DNA from 2 places in the Exiguobacterium sp. s70 genome. Region 1 is predicted to be linked to the other one. Evidence: riboswitches for the same ligand, from Rfam matches in the RefSeq annotation. Region 1 holds a riboswitch; the other holds the start of a gene.

Region 1 (10,295 bases):
TGTTAATCCGTGGATTAGTGTATCACAATTACGTAAATGATGTAAATAGGAGAGATTCTTTTCTCGAACGATAAAAAGGATTACTATAGGAGGCAGGGGGGATTGCGATGTATTTTGTAAACAGAGAAAAGATTAACGAGACGTTGACCCATATGGAGACGATGCTCAGTCGACTCGACCAATTAGAGGGGGACGCGTTCACCATCGAGCTGGCGAAACAACGTTTGGCCGTTCACTTGATGGAGGGCGTGATTGACGTCGGCAACTCGATGATTGACGGGTTCATCATGCGTGACCCGGGCAGCTATGAGGATATTGTCGACATCTTGCTCGACGAGCGTGTGCTCGACGCCGAGACGGCGGAAGCGACGAAAGCGCTCGTCGGATTACGGGCGCACTATGTCAGGGAGTTCGTCACGGCAGATTCGGCCCGGTTCGACGTCTGGGTCGACCGTGATAAATCAACGTTCGAGGCATTCCCAGAGCAGGTCCGACGCTATCTCGAGGTGGAGCTCGGTCCTGTATCAGCATTTTTACCAGAAAGCGAGTGATTAGATGAATCCGATTAAAGGATACTTATTTGATTTAGATGGCACGATGTATGCGGGGACGGCCCCGATTCAAGCAGCGGTCGATTTTGTGAATCGACTCGAGGCGACCGGCTTCCCATACTTATTCGTCACGAACAACGCGTCGATGACGCCGGAGCAAGTGGCGAATAAACTTGTCTCGATGGGTGTGCATGTGACGCCTGAGCACGTATTGACGAGTGCGATGGCGACGGCCCGTTATATCGAGAAGATGACGCCCGGGGCGACGATTTACATGATCGGTGAAGATGGCCTGCGCCTGGCGCTCGAAGAACGCGGTTTCCATGTGACGGAAGAGGCGAAGGCGGATTACGTCGTCGTCGGGCTCGACCGACACATCACATACGAAAAATTGGCGAAAGGCGCGCTCGCGATCCGCTCCGGCGCTCGTTTCATCTCGACGAACGGTGATATCGCCATTCCGACCGAACGCGGCTTTTTACCGGGGAACGGTGCGCTCACGTCCGTCTTGACGGTGACGACGGAAAAAGATCCGTTCTTTATCGGTAAGCCAGAACCGGTCATGGTCGACATCGCGCTTGAGATGATTGGTCTCACGAAAGAAGAAGTCGTCATGGTCGGAGATAACTACCATACCGACATCTTGTTCGGGATCAACGGCGGGATTCGGACGCTCCACGTCAACTCAGGCGTACATGGTCCGGCTTTCATTCAGGAACAAGAAAAACTCCCAACCTATATGGTCGAGAGCTTGGACGAATGGACACATGCATGAAAAAAAGGGATGACATGATTGTCTCCCTTTTTGTTTAGAATACTTGTTCGACTTCAACGATGCCAGGTACTTCTTCGATGAGCGCGCGCTCAATCCCGGCTTTCAATGTAATTGTTGAAGATGGGCAGCTGCCGCATGCACCCATCAAACGAAGTTTGACGATGCCTTCTTCTACATCAACGAGTTCGACGTCACCGCCGTCGCGAAGCAAGAACGGGCGTAATTTATCGAGTACTTCTTGGACTTGATCAAACATTTCCATGGTATCTACCCCTTTCTGGTTCTCTTTCATTCTAGCAAGTTTGAGATTGTTTCTCAATCATTAACGCTGAGCGTTTTGTGACGATGCAGCTTCTTGATTTTTGTATAATAGGAAAGAAGAGGGGGAATGGATATGAAAATCACGGTATATGGGGCCGAAGTACAGTGTGCGAGCTGTGTCGGGGCGCCGAGTTCGATTGAGACATACGAATGGTTGCAAAGCGCATTGGCACGGAAATATCCGAATCAGGCGTTCGAGTTCGAGTATATCAATTTTGAGACGGCGGACGATGACATCGCCGAAGCGATCAAGCAGGACGAGTGGTTCTATCCGCTCGTGCTCATCGATGGGGAAGTGGTGGACGAAGGGGTCGTCCAACTACGGAAAGTCTATTCGGCCATCGAGCAGACGACAGCATGAAAAGAGTCGAGCGACGATTGTCGTTCGACTCTTTTGCGTTATAGAAGACGGAACGACGACGTCGCCGAACCTGACGTGTAACCCGTGAGCGTCGCATCAGATTTCACTTGATACGTCCCACGTTGTGATGAAGAGGTTGTTGAGAGCGTGAACGTGATGGCGCCCGTTGAACTTGTCTTGCCTGTTCCTGTGAGCGTCGCGCCGTTTGGCTGTGTGACCGTCACACGGACGTCGGCGTTCGCGACCGCTTGGCCGTTCGAATTCCGGACTGTTGAAGAGATGGAGACGACTTCACCAGCGTAGTAAGTTGATTTCGATGTCGATACTGTCGTCGTGAGCGCTTGGACCGGTTGCGTCGTGCCGCTAGCCGTCGGTGCTTGCACGAGTCCGTTCCCGAACCATGTGTCACGTCCGGCCGTTCCGAGGTCGATCGAATCTTGTGACAGTTTCGTGCGAAGTTGCGAGCTCGACAACGTCGGGAACGCTTGCTTCATGAGTGCGAGGTTACCGGCGACGTAAGGTGTCGCCATCGATGTCCCGCTCATTTGACCGTAGCCGCCGTTCGCGAGTGTCGAGTTGATGCTCACACCTGGTGCCGCGACTTCGACCGTGCTACCTGTCGCCGAGAACGAGGCGCGGTTGTTGTTGATGTCCGTCGCCGCGACGGCGATGGCCGAGCTGTAACGGGCTGGGTAGTTGACGAGGTCACCTGTACCGTCAGCGCGTCCGTTGTTACCGGCTGCCGCGACGACGAGGATACCCGCGTTATTGGCACGATCGACGACTTGTTGGAGCGTCGTCGATGGACTTGTCGTCCCGAGACTCAAGTTGATGACGTCCATATCGTTCGTGATCGACCAGTCAATCCCGGCGATGATACTCGAGAGGCTACCACTACCGTTGGCTTCGAGTGCTTTAACGGCATAGATGCTCGCCTCATGGGCAATCCCGACCGTTCCGATGCTGTTGTTGCGGGCACCGATAATCCCGGCGACGTGCGTACCGTGACCGTTGTCATCCGCGTATGAGCTCGTGACTGTACTGAACGAGGCACCACCAGAAATCGTCAAATCAGGGTGCGGCGAGATTCCGGTATCAACGACCGATACTTTCACGCCTTTCCCGGTGTAGCCACTCTGCCAAGCTGATGGAGCTTTCAACTTCGGAATGCCCCAGTCTTGCGTCTGATTTTCGATTTGTACCGTTTGATCGACTTCCACGTGGGCGACGTTCGGGTTGTTTTTCAAGCCATTCAAGGCAGCCTTCGGTACTTCGAGCGCTGCGGCCGGAATGTTTTTGTACTGTTGGCGAACTTCCATGCCTTCAATCGAGAGCGGGATGTTCTTCGCCGATTCCTTGAAGACGACGATGACACGTTCTTTCTCTTTGTTCGGGGCGGCTTCTGCGCCTCCTGGAACGGTTGACAAGACGAGCAGTGAGGCGAGGACAGTGCTGCAAACTTTTTTCAACTTGTTTCCTCCTTCGGGTTATGTAGGCGAGGTGACGCGATGTCGAACTGCCGTGCCCATAGAGTAACAAGTTTTCCCATCGGGTAGAATATGTCAATGGAATTAAAAATCTGAATATTTAGATAAGGATACAGGGGATTCAGATACAAGACTTTTGACTCAAGGAGATGGCCGCAGAACGGGAAATCAAGCACATTACACAAAAAAACGGGTGACCGTAAAGGTCGACCCGTTCATGTTATTTAATGACTTTATGTTTCCAAAGAATTCCGGACTTGAGCAGTCGAGCGACTTTTCCGGTGAGGGACTGTTTGCCCATGAAGACACCGAAGCCGGCCTTCTTCCCGAGCGAGCCGAGCGTTCCTCGGAGTTTGATATCCGGTAAATCCGGATAACTGACGCCTTTCCATTTACAGAGCAACACTTGGACGATCTGTTCCGCTTGCGCTTCAGCGAGCTGACCGGAAGGTGCATACGGAAGGCTGGCGTTGTCTCCGACGACGAAGATGTCCGGCTGTTCCGGGACGTAATGGTGCGGTGTCAATTTGACGCGCCCGCCGCCATCGAGTTCCCACCCTTGATTTCGGACGACGGCGACCGGTTGAATCCCAGCCGTCCAAACCGTCAAATCAGACGGGAAGTGTTGCTCGTGATTCCATAGACCGTCGGCGTCGACCCGGACGATATTCGACTGGTTGATGACCTCGACGCCGTGCTCTTCGAACCAAGACTGGACGTACATCGAGACGCGGCTCGATAGGAACGATAAGACCGATGGGCCACGGTCGAACAAACGGACCGTCAAATCAGGACGGCTCTCGCGCAGCTCGCTGGCGAGTTCGACACCCGATAATCCAGCACCGACGATTGAGACGATTGAACCGGGCGACAGACCGTTGATGGCTTGTTGGGTCTTACGTGATTCTTCTAACGTTTGGATGCTGTACGTGAACTCGGCGGCGCCAGGTACGTTGTGATACTTGTCCTCGCATCCGAGTCCGATGACGAGGTCGTCATACGGTACTTTTTCACCGCTCGCGAGCAGAACCATCTTGTCTCCAGCGTCGATATCGGTGACTTGACCGTATATGTAATCGATCTCTTCTGGAAAATCGATACGGATATCGCGATCCGATACGGTCCCCGCCGCAAGTGCGTAATACTCTGTTTTTAACCCATGGTAAGGTAGACGATCGATGAGTGTGATCGATACGTCCTTCAGCTGATGGCCGAGGACGCGTTCGATTACACGCATACCCCCGTAACCGCCTCCCAAGACGACTAATTTGCGCATAAAAATCCCCCTTTGTTACACTTCAACTGTATCATGTTATAATACGCCGTAGAAGAACCATTTTCCTGTTTTGAGGGAAAGGGGAAGGGTGAATGACATGATGAATCCGATCATTGAGTTCTGTGCCTCCAATTTGGCGATGGGCTCGCAAATCGCCCGGGCCAAACTAGAGTCCGATCCAGACCTAGAAGTCGTTGAATACGGCTGTACAGGCTACTGTGGCGTCTGTTCGCTCGACTTGTTTTGCCTAGTCGATGGAGAGGTCGTGACGGGAGATACGCCAGAGCAACTCGTGACGAACGTATATGAAAAAATTGAAGAAATGGCTTGGTGAAAAAGTTTGAAGCAACTTCAAACTTTTTTTATTTTGACTGTTTTGACCCGTTGCATTTTTAAAAAGGGTCTGTTATATTCAAAGAGGTTCGAATGTAGGTTGTCTGACGTTTAACAACATAAAAAGAAAGCGTTTCAAACGGTAGGACACATCTCGATTCGGGTATATCACAATATCAGGTTTCCCCAATATGAAAGGAGCACAACACCAATGAATATCATGAGCGTGGTTGGTATTTTGGCACTAATTGGAATCGCTTACATCTTCTCAACCAACCGTAAAGCCATCAAATGGCGTACCGTTCTTGCCGCTTTCGCGGTACAGTTTACGTTCGCTTTCCTCGTCCTCTTCACATCAGCAGGACGTAGCGCGTTAGAATGGATCTCAGGAGGCGTTCAGAACGTCTTGAACACAGCAAATGACGGAATCGCCTTCGTTTTCGGTACAGCTGTAGGAGGGGACAACTTCGTCTTCGCATTCCAAGTGTTGCCGATTATCATTTTTATGTCTTCTTTAATCGCTTTGCTTTACTACCTCGGTGTCATGCAGTGGGTCATCCGTATTCTCGGGACAGCCCTTGCGAAAGCTCTCGGCACATCACGTAAAGAGTCGCTTTCAGCGACGGCAAACATCTTCGTCGGTCAAACGGAAGCACCACTTGTCATCAAACCTTACCTTCCGACAATGACACAATCGGAGCTCTTCGCCGTTATGGTCGGGGGACTCGCGTCGGTTGCCGGTTCGGTTCTCGCTGGATACGCTGCCCTTGGTGTACCGCTCGAGTACTTGCTCGCAGCGAGTTTCATGGCTGCACCTGCTGGTCTCTTGTTCGCAAAAATCATCGTTCCGGAAACAGAAGAGTACAATGATGACATCGAAATCGCTGAAGATGAAGAGGACAAAGCAGCGAACTTCGTCGATGCAGCCGCTCGCGGTGCGTCTGACGGTCTCTTCCTCGCCTTGAACGTCGGTGCGATGCTTCTCGCCTTCGTTTCATTGATTGCGCTCGTCAACTTGATTCTTGGTGGAATCGGCGGCTTGGTCGGATTTGAGAGCCTCTCACTTGAATTGATTCTTGGTTACGTGTTTGCACCACTCGCGTTTATCATCGGTGTACCGTGGGCTGATGCGGTTCAGTTCGGTAGCTTCCTCGGTCAAAAACTCGTCTTGAACGAATTCGTTGCCTTCTCTGAATTCGCACCAATCATCGGTACTGGTGAACTTTCAGCACGTACGGAAGCGATGATCGCCTTCGCACTTTGTGGATTCGCCAACATCTCGTCACTTGCAATCCTTCTCGGTGGTCTCGGTGGAATGGCACCGAACCGTCGGAACGACATCGCACGTATGGGTGTCCTCGCGATTCTCGCAGGTACGCTTGCCAATTTGATGTCAGCCACGCTTGCTGGTTTGCTTCTCTAATCAAATACGATTTACTCAGAGTGATCACTTCGGTGGTCACTCTTTTTTTGTAGATGAATGAATAGCAAAACCCGACCGTAAAGGCGGTCGGGTTCTACAGTCCGTGACGAGTCACGTCCACTTCTTGAAGTTTCGGCCAAGTGGCTTGCCAATTCTTATTTTTGATCCGTGCTTGATAAATGTGGTGATGCGGGGATCCGTCTGCAAAAGCTGGGGTCGGTCGCAATTTCAGTCCAATGATGTCGTCAATGCCGTAAGGGGCAGCCAACTCCAACCGTCCGCTGTTGTCGAGGCTGACACCGATGGCAGTGACGGTCTCGGGGAAGTGGGCCAAGGCGTCGGTCGCAGACTGATAGGGTGGCAATTGATTGACCAGGTGCATGCGGGCTTGGTTTTTGACCGACCAAGGGACGTTTGGTAACAGAGCGTATAGTTGTGCCTCATACTCTTTTTCGATTGCTTCGTCGTTGTGAGATGGGTCAAAGTAGATGACGTCGACATCTTCGGTGGGCGTCGGTGCTGGATAGCCGTGCACGTCATCCCATATCTTCGCCCGTACGTATCCGGCACATATCCACCAGTCGGGTAAATTGAGCGAAGCGACGGTCGTCAATAGACGCATCAATTCATCATCATTTTCTAAAAAAAGGGTCACCTCTTCAGTCGTGTTCAATCCATCTCCTCCAATCCTCTCCTAAGCATAACGTATCCAAATAAAAAGCACCTCGATCGAAATCGAGGTGCATGTCAGTTACGCTTGAAGTTGCATCCGCTGGCGTTCGATCCACGGCTTCAACTTGAGGAAGAGTGGGACGAACAAGGCGCTGATCAACAACGCTTTAATAAGGTTGAACGGCAAGATGCCATAGAGGACGAGGTCCGTTTTGACTGCCGGTTGCGCCATCTCGGTCATGCCGAAGAAGAACGCGTAGGCTGGTAAGATGAGCAAATAGTTCAAAATCGCCAAGCTGAGTGCCATCGTGATTGTGCCGGCCACGAGGCCTGAAGCGAGCGCTTTATTCGTTTTACGTTTATGGTAGAACCATGCGACCGGATACATGAAAGCGACACCTGCAAAGAAGTTTGCGACTTCACCGACCGGAACGCCGCCACCGTTAAAGACATAGTAGAGGACGTTTTTTAGAGCGACGACCACGACGCCTGCGAGTGGGGAGAACACGATTCCGGCGACGAGCGCGGGAATGTCACTAAAGTCCACTTTTAGGAATGGTGGTAGGAATGGCAGCGGGAAGTTAAAGAGCATGAGGACAAAAGAAATGGCCCCGAGCATCGATAGCGTCACCAGTGTTGTCAATCGTTTGTTGCGCGTTGTTTTCATCAAAATCTCTCCTTTTGTCGCTCCTTGATGAATGGCACCCGTCGCATAGAAAAACCCGATTGTATCAAACAATCGGGAGAGTTTACGCGCATACGAAATAGATGTTCTCGTCGGCGTTTAGACCACGCCAAAGAAAACATCCGGATATCGGTCGGATGCCGCCATCTTCTCCCATCCAGACTATACTGTCGGCTTTCGAATCTCACGAAATCAGCAAGCAACGCCTTGCTCGCTCACGGGCTGAGAAGATCATGTCTTCAATACCGCCGGTCGGGAATTTCACCCTGCCCCGAAGATGGAACGATTTAATTTTTTTTGTTACAGTTTAGTTATACAAGATATTTCACAAAATCTCAAGTCAGTTGACTTGAAGTTAAGATAATGAAGGAGGAGTTCAGATGATTCATTTGACAGAGTCAGCTGCATTGCAAGTCATCGATATGATGAAACAGACAGAACACCCCGAAAATCAGTACTTGCGCATCAAGGTACAAGGTGGGGGATGCACCGGCCTCTCGTACGGGATGGGGTTTGATGAAGACAAGACGGATCGAGATATCCAATTCGACCATCACGGCGTCCGCGTCATCGTCGCCGAAGCCGACCATGGGGTCGTCGACGGGCTCGAAATCGACTATAAGCAGTCGATGCTCGGAGGCGGGTTCACGATTAAAAATCCGAACGCCATCGCCACGTGTGGATGTGGTTCGAGTTTCCGGACGGCGTCGAACGCCGGGACACCTGGAGATTGCTAAACGAAAGGCCAATCGTGTGGACGATTGGCCTTTTTTCGATTCAGTCGGTTTCTTCCATCAAAATCAAGCGAATCACTTTGGATGTCGCATTCAATTCGATGTGATGTTGCCAAGGGCGGAACGCCGTGATTTTGCATGTGTCGGTCGTGATTTGGAACGAACAGACGCTCTCTTCCTCTTGGTCAAGCACTGAGTAGCGGCTGAAATCGGATAAGCTTTGGTAGATGGCGTATTGTTTCGGTAACTCACACGTCCATCCTTTTTCTAACATGATTTGATGCATGGGTCTCGCCTCTTTCTTCTATCATATATATAAGACATATATATAAGAATAACAAAAAAATTCAAGGATGTGGAAGATTAGTCGAGAGGAACCAAGGGAAAATGAAAAGAGATGTCATTTTTATGTAGGAGGGGTAGGGACGATGAGAAAAGTATTGATATTCGGTGGGTCACGCTATTTTGGAAAGCGGTTGGCGCTTCGCTTGGCGGAGGCCGGTGATGATGTGACGATTGTGACGCGTGGACAGCTCCAAGTGCCAGAGGCGGAAGGCATTCGTTCCATCAAAGGGGACCGACAGTCGGTGGCGACGATGAAAGATTTATCGCGCGACCGTTACGACCTCGTCTATGACAATATTTGTTTCAATCCATATCAGGCGAAAATCGCATCGGACGCGTTCATGGATCAAGTTGGCAAATATGTGCTCACGTCGACGATGTCGGTCTATGCACCTGGCGCCGATTTGAAAGAAAGTGACTTCAATCCGCTCCATCACGACTATCATCTCGAATCCGAACATGACTATGGTCAAGGGAAGCGGGAAGCCGAGTCCTACTTCTTCCATCGCGCCTCATTCCCGGTCGCGACCGTCCGTTTGCCAATCGTCTTGGGCCCGGACGACTATACGGACCGTCTCAAGTTTTATATCGATGCTGTCCGTCGAGAAGAGCCGGTCGTCCTGCATCATCCCGAAGCGAAGATGGGCTTTATCTCAAGTTTTGAGGCAGCGGCCTTTTTAGAATGGGTCGGTCGGGCCAACGTGTCCGGACCGTTCAATGCGGCGAGTGAAGGAATCATCTCACTTGGGGCGCTCATGGAACGGATTGGCCATCACTTAAATAAACCCGTCCAAATCATCAAAGACGGCGAGTCGTCGCCGTACGATACGGACGTCGACTATTACATGTCAATCGCCGAGGCGAAAAAGGCAGGTTTTGTCTTTACCCAACTCGATGACTGGCTCGACCGGGTCATCCTCCAAACAATCCGTAAATGAAAAATGGCCCTCATCATCGCGATGAGGGCCACATCTTTATTTCCCGGCGAATACCGAAGTCGAATGTTGCGGGTGACGCGCTGTCGGGTCGACGAGCTGCTTCACTTGGTTGATGGCAATCGGAGCTTCTCCGAAGCCTGTCGCAATCAATTTTACTTTTCCTTCGTACGTGGCGATGTCACCACACGCGAAGATGCCGGCGACCGTCGTCTCCATCCGCGAGTCGACGCGGATCGTGTTCTTCTCGAACTCCATGCCCCAGTTTTTGATTGGGCCGAGCGATGAGACGAAACCGTAGTTACAGATAAGGTCATCGATCTCGACGAATTTCGATTCGCCGTCCTTGTCTGTCAATTCGACCGACTCGATGTGCGTCTCACCTGAAAGTGATTCG
Region 2 (10,295 bases), 210 kb from region 1:
AACCATTCACAGACTTTACAAACAAAGAGAACGCCGCAGCCATCCAAGCGGCGATCGAGAAAGTCAACGGTGAGCTCGGAAAAGACTATCCGCTCGTAATCGGTGGGGAGAAAGTTACGACGGAAGGCAAAATCACGTCTTACAACCCGGCCAATAAAGAAGAAGTCATCGGTCACGTCTCGAAAGCGAACCAAGAGCTCGCTGAGCGTGCGATGCAAGAAGCGCTCACAGCGTTCGACTCATGGCGCCATGTCGATCCGGCCGTCCGTGCCGACGTCTTGTTCAAAGCGGCGAACATCGTCCGCAAGCGCAAGCACGAGTTCTCGGCTTACCTCGTCAAAGAGGCAGGCAAGCCGTGGAACGAAGCGGACGCGGATACAGCAGAAGCGATCGACTTCATGGAATACTATGCACGTCAAATGCTCGAGCTCAAACCAGGTAAAAAAGTCGAGAGCCGTCCGGGCGAATACAACCGCTATGACTACATCCCACTCGGGGTCGGGATCGTCATCAGCCCTTGGAACTTCCCGTTCGCAATCATGGCAGGGACGGCCGTCGCGGCTATCGTTGCCGGTAACACGATCCTCTTGAAACCAGCATCGACGACACCGATCGTCGCTGCGAAATTCGTCGAGGTCATGGAAGAAGCAGGCCTTCCGAAAGGCGTCCTCAACTTCATCCCAGGACCAGGCGCAGAAGTCGGTGACTATCTCGTCGACCATCCGAAGACACGCTTCATCAGTTTCACAGGTTCACGTGACGTGGGCTTACGCATCAACGAGCGTGCCTCTAAATTGAACGACGGCCAAATCTGGCTCAAACGCGTCATCGCAGAGATGGGCGGAAAAGATACGATCGTCGTCGACGAATCAGCGGACCTCGAACTCGCGGCCCAGTCAATCGTCAAATCGGCGTTCGGCTTCTCTGGTCAAAAATGTTCGGCTTGTTCTCGTGCCGTCATCGTCGACAGCGTGTATGACACGGTGCTCGACCGCGTCGTCGAATTGACGAACGAACTCTCGGTCGGCAACACGGAGCAAAACGAACACTTCATGGGACCGGTCATCGATGCGGCCGCGTTCAAAAAGATCACATCATACTTCGACGTCGCCAAAGAAGAAGGCAAAATCGTCGCCGGTGGTAAAGCCGACGACTCGACAGGCTACTTCATCGAGCCGACGGTCGTCGCTGACGTCGCGCCGAAAGCACGCCTCATGCAAGAAGAAATCTTTGGACCGATCGTCGCCTTCACGAAAGCGAAAGACTTCAAAGAAGCGATCGACATCGCCAACAACACGGAATACGGCTTGACGGGTGCTGTCCTCACGCGTGACCGCTCGAACCAAGAGTACGCGCGTCAGAACTTCCACGTCGGGAACTTGTATTTCAACCGTGGTTGCACAGGCGCCATCGTCGGCTATCAGCCGTTCGGCGGGTTCAACATGTCAGGTACAGACTCGAAAGCAGGCGGACCGGATTACATCCAGCTCCACATGCAAGCAAAAACGACGTCTGAGACGTTTTAATCCATCAGCCCGGCTCATCTGAGTCGGGCTTTCTTTCACCAAAGGAGGTTTCTCATGGAGACGTTTGACGATTTTTTAGCCACGATGGACGACCCGGAACACCGTGCCAAACTGGACGACATATTCGTGTGGGTCCGGGAGACATTCCCGCACCTCGAGGAACGCATCGCCTGGAATCAGCCGATGTTCACCGATCACGGGACGTTCATCATCGCCTTCAGTGTGGCCAAAGCACACTTTGCCGTCGCGCCGGAGGCCGTCCCGCTCGAGGTGTTCCAGAAGCGAATCCGGGAGGCGGGCTATACGCAGACGAAACAGCTGTTCCGTATCAAGTGGAGCCAAGCCGTCGACTACGATTTGCTTCGTGACATCATCGCGTTCAATATCGAGGATAAGGCCGGTCACACGTCGTTTTGGCGTTGATCTGAAAGAAGGAGCGATGACGCACATGTCACCGCTCCTTTTCTGTGGCTTATCCTAATGCCACGTCCAAAATCATCATGATGGTGAAGCCGAGCATCAACGCCATCGACGCCATATCTTTATGCCCATTCTCTTGCGATCCCGGGATCACTTCTTCGACGACGACAAAAATCATCGCCCCGGCGGCAAAGCTGAGTGCGAACGGCAAGAGCGGCTCCATAACAAGCACGGCCCAGACGCCAACCAGTGCGGCCGCCGGTTCGACCATACCCGATAACTGACCGTAGAAAAAACTTCTGCGCCGGGAGAGCCCGTCCCGTCTGAGCGGGAGCGATACGGCGGCACCTTCCGGAAAGTTTTGAATGCCGATACCGATGGCCAACGCGATGGCACCTGTCAGCGAGGCGGACGGGAAATCGGCCGCGACCGCCCCGAAGGCGACGCCGACGGCCAGTCCTTCCGGGATGTTATGCAGCGTGATCGCCAAGACGAGCAACGTGCTACGCTTCCGTCGTAGCGGACGAATCCCTTCCGCGTCTGCCATCGAAGACGTCGGATGCACGTGCGGAATCAGCTTGTCGACGACTGACAAAAACAGACCACCCACTAAAAAACCGACGGTGGCCGGAAACCAAGCCGGCATCGCGTCTTGTTCCGCCATTTCGATGGCCGGGGCGAGGAGTGACCAAAAACTGGCCGCTATCATGACACCGCCGGCAAACCCGAGCATGCTGTCCATCAACCGCTCGTTAATCGACTTCGTCATGAAGACGATGGCCGCCCCGAGCGCGGTCATCCCCCACGTGAACATCGTCCCGAGCAACGCCTGCATGGCCGGGCTCAGTTGAGCCACCCATTCCCACATCACCATCGTCTCCTTCCACCCTATCCTTTTCCCGGGACGCATGCGTCGCTAACGACAAAAAAAGAGGAGAGCTGGTTCGCTCTCCCCCGTCCAATTAAAACGCGCGCATCAAGTTCGCCATCTCGATGGCCGATGTTGCCGCTTCCCACCCTTTGTTCCCGGCTTTCGTTCCAGCTCGCTCGATTGCTTGCTCAATTGTCTCGGTCGTCAAGACACCGAAAATGACCGGTACTTCTGACTGATAACTCGCCTGGGCGATGCCTTTCGCCGCCTCGTTACAGACGTAATCGAAGTGTGGTGTCGCCCCACGGATGACGGCCCCGAGTGTGATGACGGCATCATATTTCTTGCTCATCGCCATCTTCTTCGCGACAAGTGGGAGTTCGAACGCCCCAGGGACGAACGCGATTTCGACGTCGTCTTGTTCGACGCCGTGGCGCTTCAACGCATCCTTCGCCCCGTCGAGCAAGCGCATCGTGATGAGATCGTTGAACCGTCCGACGACGATTCCGACTTTCAAGCCTTTTCCGACCAAGTTTCCTTCAAATGTATGCATCATGATTCTTCTCCTCCAAAGTGGTTCATTTTTTGTTGTTTCGTCATTCGGTACTTCTCGTTCGCCGCATGGGCGCCGACGAGAATCGGGACACGTTCGATGACCGTGATTCCGCACGCTTCTAACGCATCGACTTTTTCCGGGTTGTTCGTCATGAGCCGGACGTTCGTGACGCCGAGGTCACGAAGCATGGCCGCGCTGACCCGGTAATCGCGCAAGTCGGCATGAAGTCCGAGCGCAACGTTCGCCTCGACCGTATCAAGCCCTTGTTCTTGTAGTTCGTACGCCTTCAATTTATTGAGCAGCCCGATGCCGCGCCCTTCTTGTCTCATATACAAGATGACACCGCCTTCGGCTTCCACTTTCGCCATCGCTGTGTCCAGTTGTGGCCCGCAATCGCAACGATGGGACCCGAAGACGTCACCGGTCAGACATTCGGAATGGACCCGGACGAGCGGTGCGTGTTCGAGCTCACCTTTGACGAGCGCGACGTGTTCTTCCCGGTCGAGGACGTTCCGATAACCGATCAATCGGAAGTCCCCTTTCACCGAGGGGAGCGAGACGTCCGCCTCTCGTTCGACGAGGTCCGTCTCCATATAGCGAACTAATTCCTCAATCGTGATGAATTTTAAATCATGCGCTTGTGCGACACGTTCAAGGTCCGGCACCCGGGCCATCTCGCCGTCCGGACGGATAATCTCACAGATGACGGCGACCGGTTCACTTCCGGCAAGTCGCGCCAAATCGACCGACGCTTCCGTATGCCCGCGCCGGACCGAGACGCCACCTTTTTTGGCGATGAGCGGGAAGATATGACCGGGACGTTGGAAATCGGCCGGACGGGCGTTGATGTTCGCGAGTTCGCGCACCGTATGGGCCCGTTCGCTCGCCGAGATGCCTGTCGTCGAATCGACGTGGTCGACACTGACCGTGAACGCCGTCCCGTGCGGATCGGTGCTGTTCGCGACCATCGGCTGCAAGTCGAGCCGGACGGACACTTCTTCAGCGAGAGAAGCGCAGACGAGTCCTTTCCCTTCCGTGATGAGGAAGTTCATCGTCTCCGCTGTCATTTTGTCCGCGAGCACGACGAAGTCTCCTTCGTTCTCCCGGTCCTCGTCATCGACAACGATGATGGGGCGTCCCATCTTTAAATCTTCGACTGCTTCTTTGATTGTATGGAACATTACCATCCCGCCTTCCCATATCCTTGTGACGCGAGCGATTCAAGCGTCATCGGTTTTTGACTTACGAGTTTTTCCATATATTTAGCCAACATGTCACATTCCAAATTGACCGTATCCCCGGCCTGCTTCATCCCGAGCACCGTCTCACTGTACGTATGCGGGATGAGCGACAACGTGAATCCACGTTCCGTGACGTCAAACACCGTCAAACTCGTCCCGTCGACCGAAATCGAACCTTTCGGGACGATATAACGGAGGAGCGATGGCTCACAGCTGATGTCGACATAGACAGCGTTGGCGAGCGACCGTTTTTTAACGATGCGCCCGACACCGTCGACGTGACCCGAGACGAAGTGACCGCCGAAACGTCCGTTCGCAGGCATCGCCCGCTCCAAGTTGACGCTCGTACCGGGGCGGACCCCGTCGAGACTCGACGCCTTGAGCGTCTCCGGCATGACATCGACCGAGAAACTGTCACGGTCGAACGTCGTCACGGTGAGACAGATGCCGTTGACGGAGATGCTGTCACCGAGCTTCACGTCCTCGAGGACGACCTGTCCGGCGAGCGTGAGCCGCAGGGATGGCCCGTTCCGTTTCACTGCCTTCACACTACCGATTTCTTCAACGATTCCCGTGAACATCGGACTCCCCCTTTCGCATGATGAGCTTGATGTCGGTGCCGACCGTCTCGACCGCTTGCACGTCATACCGCTCGATTGCATCGAGCGGCCCGTCATGATGCGAGCGGTAGAAACCGCCCTTGCCGCCGAACACGCGTGGCGACTGATACATGACCCACTCGTCGACGAACTGTCCGTCCAAGAGTGAAGTGACGAGTGTCGGTCCCGCTTCGACGAGCAGGCGACCGATGCCGCGTACGTAGACGTCTTGTAGCACAGCGTCGAGCGACGTGTAATCGGCGAGCTCAACGCCGCGTTGTGTGAACGCGTCCCGCTTCACTCGATCGTCGGACGTCGTGTAGAGCAATACCGGCACATCGTTCGCCGTCCGGACGAGCTGACTCGAGAGCGGCGTGCGCAACTCACGATCGAGCACGACCCGGAGCGGTTGCGTCGTCTCGCGGTCGAGCCGGACGGTGAGGGCCGGATCATCGGCGAGCACGGTGCCGACACCGGTCAAGATCGCATCGACCGTCGACCGCAGTTCATGGACGTCCCGTCTCGCTTCGGTCCCGGTCACCCACTTGCTGTCACCGGTATCGAGTGCGACTTTGCCGTCAAGACTCGTCGCGGTCTTCAAGATAACGTACGGCCGTCTCGTCTCGAGCGAACGCAAGAACGCCACGTTGAGCGCTCGTGCCTCACGCTCGAGCAGTCCGACCTCGACATCAATCCCGGCCGCTTTCAACCGAGCGATGCCCTGTCCCGCCACGAGCGGGTTCGGATCGCTCATCGCGATGACGACCCGCTTGACGCCCGACTCCACGACTAAATCGGCACACGGCGGTGTCTTGCCATGATGCGAGCACGGTTCGAGCGTGACGTACATTGTCGCGCCATAGGCGGCGGCCCCGGCCATGCGGATGGCGTGCACTTCGGCGTGCGCTTCCCCCGCCTTCAAGTGGGCGCCGAACCCGACGATCCGACCGTCCTTGACGATGACGGCTCCGACACGCGGATTGACGCCGGTCGATGAGGCGGATTTGGCCAATTGGATGGCTTGTTGCATGTACTGTTGCATAATCTCCCTCCTTGTTTCGTACAAACAAAAAGACCTCAAGGAATGATCCTCAAGGTCTCGGTGGGAGTCGTTCATCGTCATTTGGGCAAGCCAAATAAGCGTTTTCTTTACAGAAAAACGTACGACGAACTACAGGTCGCATGGACCTGTCATGTTTCCTTCTCCCATCCAGACTATACTGTCGGCTCTAGAATCGCACTAGATCCACCGTTCGCACACGTGCGCCCGGGTCACGGACTTAAGGCTCGCGCCCATCACCGCCGGTTGGGACTTTCACCCGACCCCGAAGGAATATTTGTTTGTACGTTTCCACTTTAGCGCAAAAATAAATGGATGGCAAAACGAAATGCGCAAAAAAAAGCGCCGCTCGTATGAGCAGCGCCTTGTAAATCAAGCCAAGAATAAAACGACGAGGAGTCCGACGACCCAGCAATAGAACGAGAAGTATTTGAGCTCGCCTTTCGCCATGATGTGTTGGAACCATTTGAGCGAGATGGCCGTGAGTGCATACGAGGCGATGAACGCCAAGATGAGCGGTCCGAACAAATCACGTGTTTCTGGATTCGTGAACAACTCCGGTCCATCTAAAATCGTCACCCCGAGACTGATCGGGATGAAAAGGAAGAACGAGAAGCGAAGCGCCGACTCTTGCTTGATGCCGAGCAACATCGCCATGACGATTGTCGCCCCGGAACGACTGATGCCCGGGATGAGCGCGACCGCTTGGGCGAGACCGATCAAGATGGCGTCGCGGAGCGTGATGCCGCCGTCTCCTTTATTCCCTCGCATATTCCGGATGAACCAGAGCGCGACCCCGGTCAGGATAAGCGTATAACCGACCGTGGCGACGCCGCTGAGCTTCTCGCCAATCCAATCGCCGAACAGGACGCCGAGCACACCGGCTGGGACCGTGGCGACGAGCAAGAGACCAATGAACTTGACGTCGACCATCGTCTCGTCACTGCGGTCCTTTTTAAACAAGAACGTCCACAGACTGACGACGAGACGGACGACGTCCTGCCGATAAATCGTCAACACCGCGAGCAGTGAAGCAAAGTTCACGAAAATCTCGAAGGAGAGCCCCGGTAACTCGATATCAAACAGCTCTTGGAAAATGACCAAATGACCGCTTGATGAGATTGGAATCGGCTCGGTGAACCCTTGAATCAAGCCGAGTAGGAGATAAAATAACCATATTGTCATATCGTAATATCCTCTTTTCTTATTTACATCAATTCCATTATTTTAGCAGACCGTCCGTTTCACTGACCACCCTTTCAAAAAAAAATCGTTATTTTCAAAACTTTCATTTGATTAGTCTGAAAATTAAATTTATTATAGAAGAGTACTCAACTGGTGCGACGGTGATGACCCCATTGGCCAGTTGGGTACTTTTTCGTACAGATTATTACATATTAGCCACGATAAAACTTTTTGTTTACAATTGAACCCATTTAATATTAAATTTGTAATAGAACTGTTACCATTTTTTCAAAGTATAAACAGGACTTTAGACCTATCAGTTCATAAAATCGGTTTAAAAAAACTTGAACAATGCACTTATAAATTGTAAAAACTGGCCGATAGTATGATTGTAGAAGCAACTTCGTCATCTTTGTCGGTTCAGATATGAGTCCATGGAAGGAGGAACCATCATTGAGTCAAACGCTATCCACTAAATCCCACCACTTGTCCACCGAACAGCAGAGGATGATTCACTGTATTCGACTGCTCGGCGACTTGTTGAAGGAACGTCCACGACGCTCTGTGTATCGTCGCTTCGCGATGGAACAAAGCTGGCCATCTCCCGAGTCGATTATCCGACAGTTCGGGTCATGGGCCGAGGCGCTTGCGATCGCCGGCTATGAATGGCACGGAGAGGCGACTGTCGATCTCCCGGACAAAATGCCAAAGTACACGCGTGAAGATATCATCGAGACACTCGCCCTCTACTCGCGCGACATGGGATCGATTATCACGCTCAAAAAGTATCAGGAATGGCGCAAGCTCCATCCGAAAGCACCGAGCCATTACCATATCGTCAAGACGTTCGGTTCGTGGCATGACGCCTGCGCCGAAGCCGGACTTGAAGCGAGTGTGACGTACTCGAAATCAGAGCTCTCCACCGCACTCCGTGAAGCGATTCACGAGATGGGCTTCTCTCTTTCCTTCGAAGCGTATCGCGAATGGGCAAAACGAAACAACAAACCCTCCACAAAAGCAATTCTTCATCGTTACGGTTCATGGTCGGCTGCGATTCACGCGGTCGAGTCAGAAATTTTCAATCAGAAATTATAATCTTTCATTCATAAGGAGGACGCCGGGTATCCGGTGTCCTCCTTTATTTTGTAGATGTTGCGTCATCGTCCTTTCGGCGCCCACGCTTTCTGCAGGCAATCCAGGAGCCGCATCGCTTACACTGCTGGGTCTCCGTCGGATTGCTATCCTGCAAGTGTCGGGGCGCCGACGGACGAGCGCATCGAACGCGTCACGGTACATCAACGTCCCGTGTAAGACATGGAAGTTCGATCAATATCTGTTGAACGAACTTCTATGTCTGGTGCCCGAACCTCGTTCATGTTGATTAGACAAAAAAGGAGAACACCGGCTTATTGGTGTTCTCCTTCATCATTGAATCCGTTCCGTCGACGTATCGCGATAATGGGCGACACGGTCCCGGCCGTTGAATTTTGCACCGACATACATGGCCCGGTCGGCGTGGCGGAGTAGCGTATCGAGATCTTCGTACTCATGGATTGTTTCGATGCCGATGCTCGCTGTCACTTGGACGCGAATCCCTTCAGAGCCGAACGGATGAGTGCGGAGCGCTTGACGAATCTTCTCCCCCGTCACAAGAGCGGCCGCCTCGTTCATGCGCGGAAAGACGAACACGAATTCCTCACCGCCATATCGCGTAACGAGGTCGCCGCTTCGGACGAGACGACTGAACAGCGCCCCAGCCTCGATTAACACTTCATCCCCGAACGCATGGCCGTACGTATCGTTAATCGCCTTGAAATGATCCAAGTCGACCAAGAACACGGACAACGGATACGAGGCGATGTCGTTCAATCGCTCCTTCGTCCATCGTTTGAGTGCCCGCTGGTTCGGTAGTCCGGTCATCGGGTCGGTCAGGCTCTCATGCTGGAGACGATTCCGCTCGTCAATCCGTTCGAGCGACCAAGATAAAGTTTTCAACAGTCGATGAATCTCGACAGCGATTGCCCCTTCATACGCGCCGTTCGCTGTCGTCGAAATCATGCAACTGACCGCGTTCGTCGTGCTCGACACGGGCTGGATGACGAGGGCCGAATGATGTAACTCGGTCTGTTGTGCCTGCAAGTCTGGATGCCACTCATGGAGCGAATCGTACACGAAGTACGGCTCTTCCGCATCTCGATGCCGTTCGAGTGTAAAGGCGTCGGCAACCGGTTTTGACTTTCGTCCGCTGACGTCATAGAACGTGCGGTCGCCGGTTCGATTGACTTGTAGCCAGCCACGTTCAAGTTCGACAACTTCTCTTAATCCGTTCCAAAACTTCTCAATGAGCAGTTGTTCGTTGTCGACCCGGTAGAGCTGTTCTTTCAAACGCTCGACTTGGTCGATTTTCGACTGCGTCTCCTCGGTCTCCGTCGCTTTGGACAGCCCCATCTTGAGGAGCGACAAGATGAGGAACGTCGCCATCAGTCCGGTGTAGCCGAACAGTTGGAACGCCTCAATCGCGACCATCGTGAACAATAGCTCGAGCGAGATGACGAGCCAGTCGAACCGGAGCAGACGCCACATGATCGGGAGCGGAATCCGTTCCCCGATCAAGAACCGCGACATGAGGAAACTGAATCCGAGGACGAGGAACAAGATCGCGAAGAAACCGAGTAGCGCCGTACCTTGCTCGAGCAGATGGACGTTCGGACCAATTTGTCCGCCGAGCCGCAAGTAGACGAGTCCTGGTAAGACGAGCAACATCGCCTCAATCAACGTATTGAGCGGGTAGAAATGTAAAAATCGTCGCCGCCCGACTTTGTTCGCGAACGTCCGGG

What was found. Region 1 has a riboswitch for FMN ahead of KNP84_RS01595 (ECF transporter S component). Riboswitches for the same ligand answer to the same signal wherever they lie in the genome.
Region 2: another riboswitch for FMN. It lies ahead of ribD (bifunctional diaminohydroxyphosphoribosylaminopyrimidine deaminase/5-amino-6-(5-phosphoribosylamino)uracil reductase RibD); the one in region 1 lies ahead of KNP84_RS01595 (ECF transporter S component).

What each region holds. Positions count from the first base shown of each region.
Region 1 covers NZ_JACSLV010000001.1:312,522-322,816, reverse strand. Annotated here, with positions in the region: gene KNP84_RS01640 (DUF86 domain-containing protein) at 108-551, shown strand; gene KNP84_RS01635 (TIGR01457 family HAD-type hydrolase) at 556-1,326, shown strand; gene KNP84_RS01630 (NifU family protein) at 1,361-1,618, opposite strand; gene KNP84_RS01625 (DUF1462 family protein) at 1,715-2,008, shown strand; gene KNP84_RS01620 (S8 family serine peptidase) at 2,047-3,477, opposite strand; gene KNP84_RS01615 (NAD(P)/FAD-dependent oxidoreductase) at 3,716-4,771, opposite strand; gene KNP84_RS01610 (YuzB family protein) at 4,869-5,105, shown strand; gene KNP84_RS01605 (NupC/NupG family nucleoside CNT transporter) at 5,316-6,527, shown strand; gene KNP84_RS01600 (nucleotidyltransferase family protein) at 6,622-7,200, opposite strand; gene KNP84_RS01595 (ECF transporter S component) at 7,279-7,866, opposite strand; FMN riboswitch at 8,026-8,167, opposite strand; gene KNP84_RS01590 (HesB/IscA family protein) at 8,265-8,621, shown strand; gene KNP84_RS01585 (hypothetical protein) at 8,662-8,904, opposite strand; gene KNP84_RS01580 (Rossmann-fold NAD(P)-binding domain-containing protein) at 9,047-9,901, shown strand; gene KNP84_RS01575 (NAD(P)/FAD-dependent oxidoreductase) at 9,938-10,295, opposite strand, start outside.
Region 2 covers NZ_JACSLV010000001.1:519,589-529,883, forward strand. Annotated here, with positions in the region: gene pruA (L-glutamate gamma-semialdehyde dehydrogenase) at 1-1,526, shown strand, start outside; gene KNP84_RS02680 (iron chaperone) at 1,581-1,949, shown strand; gene KNP84_RS02685 (ZIP family metal transporter) at 1,999-2,814, opposite strand; gene ribH (6,7-dimethyl-8-ribityllumazine synthase) at 2,909-3,373, opposite strand; gene KNP84_RS02695 (bifunctional 3,4-dihydroxy-2-butanone-4-phosphate synthase/GTP cyclohydrolase II) at 3,370-4,554, opposite strand; gene ribE (riboflavin synthase) at 4,554-5,195, opposite strand; gene ribD (bifunctional diaminohydroxyphosphoribosylaminopyrimidine deaminase/5-amino-6-(5-phosphoribosylamino)uracil reductase RibD) at 5,176-6,255, opposite strand; FMN riboswitch at 6,408-6,550, opposite strand; gene KNP84_RS02710 (undecaprenyl-diphosphate phosphatase) at 6,646-7,458, opposite strand; gene KNP84_RS02715 (homing endonuclease associated repeat-containing protein) at 7,912-8,553, shown strand; gene KNP84_RS02720 (GGDEF domain-containing protein) at 8,884-10,295, opposite strand, start outside.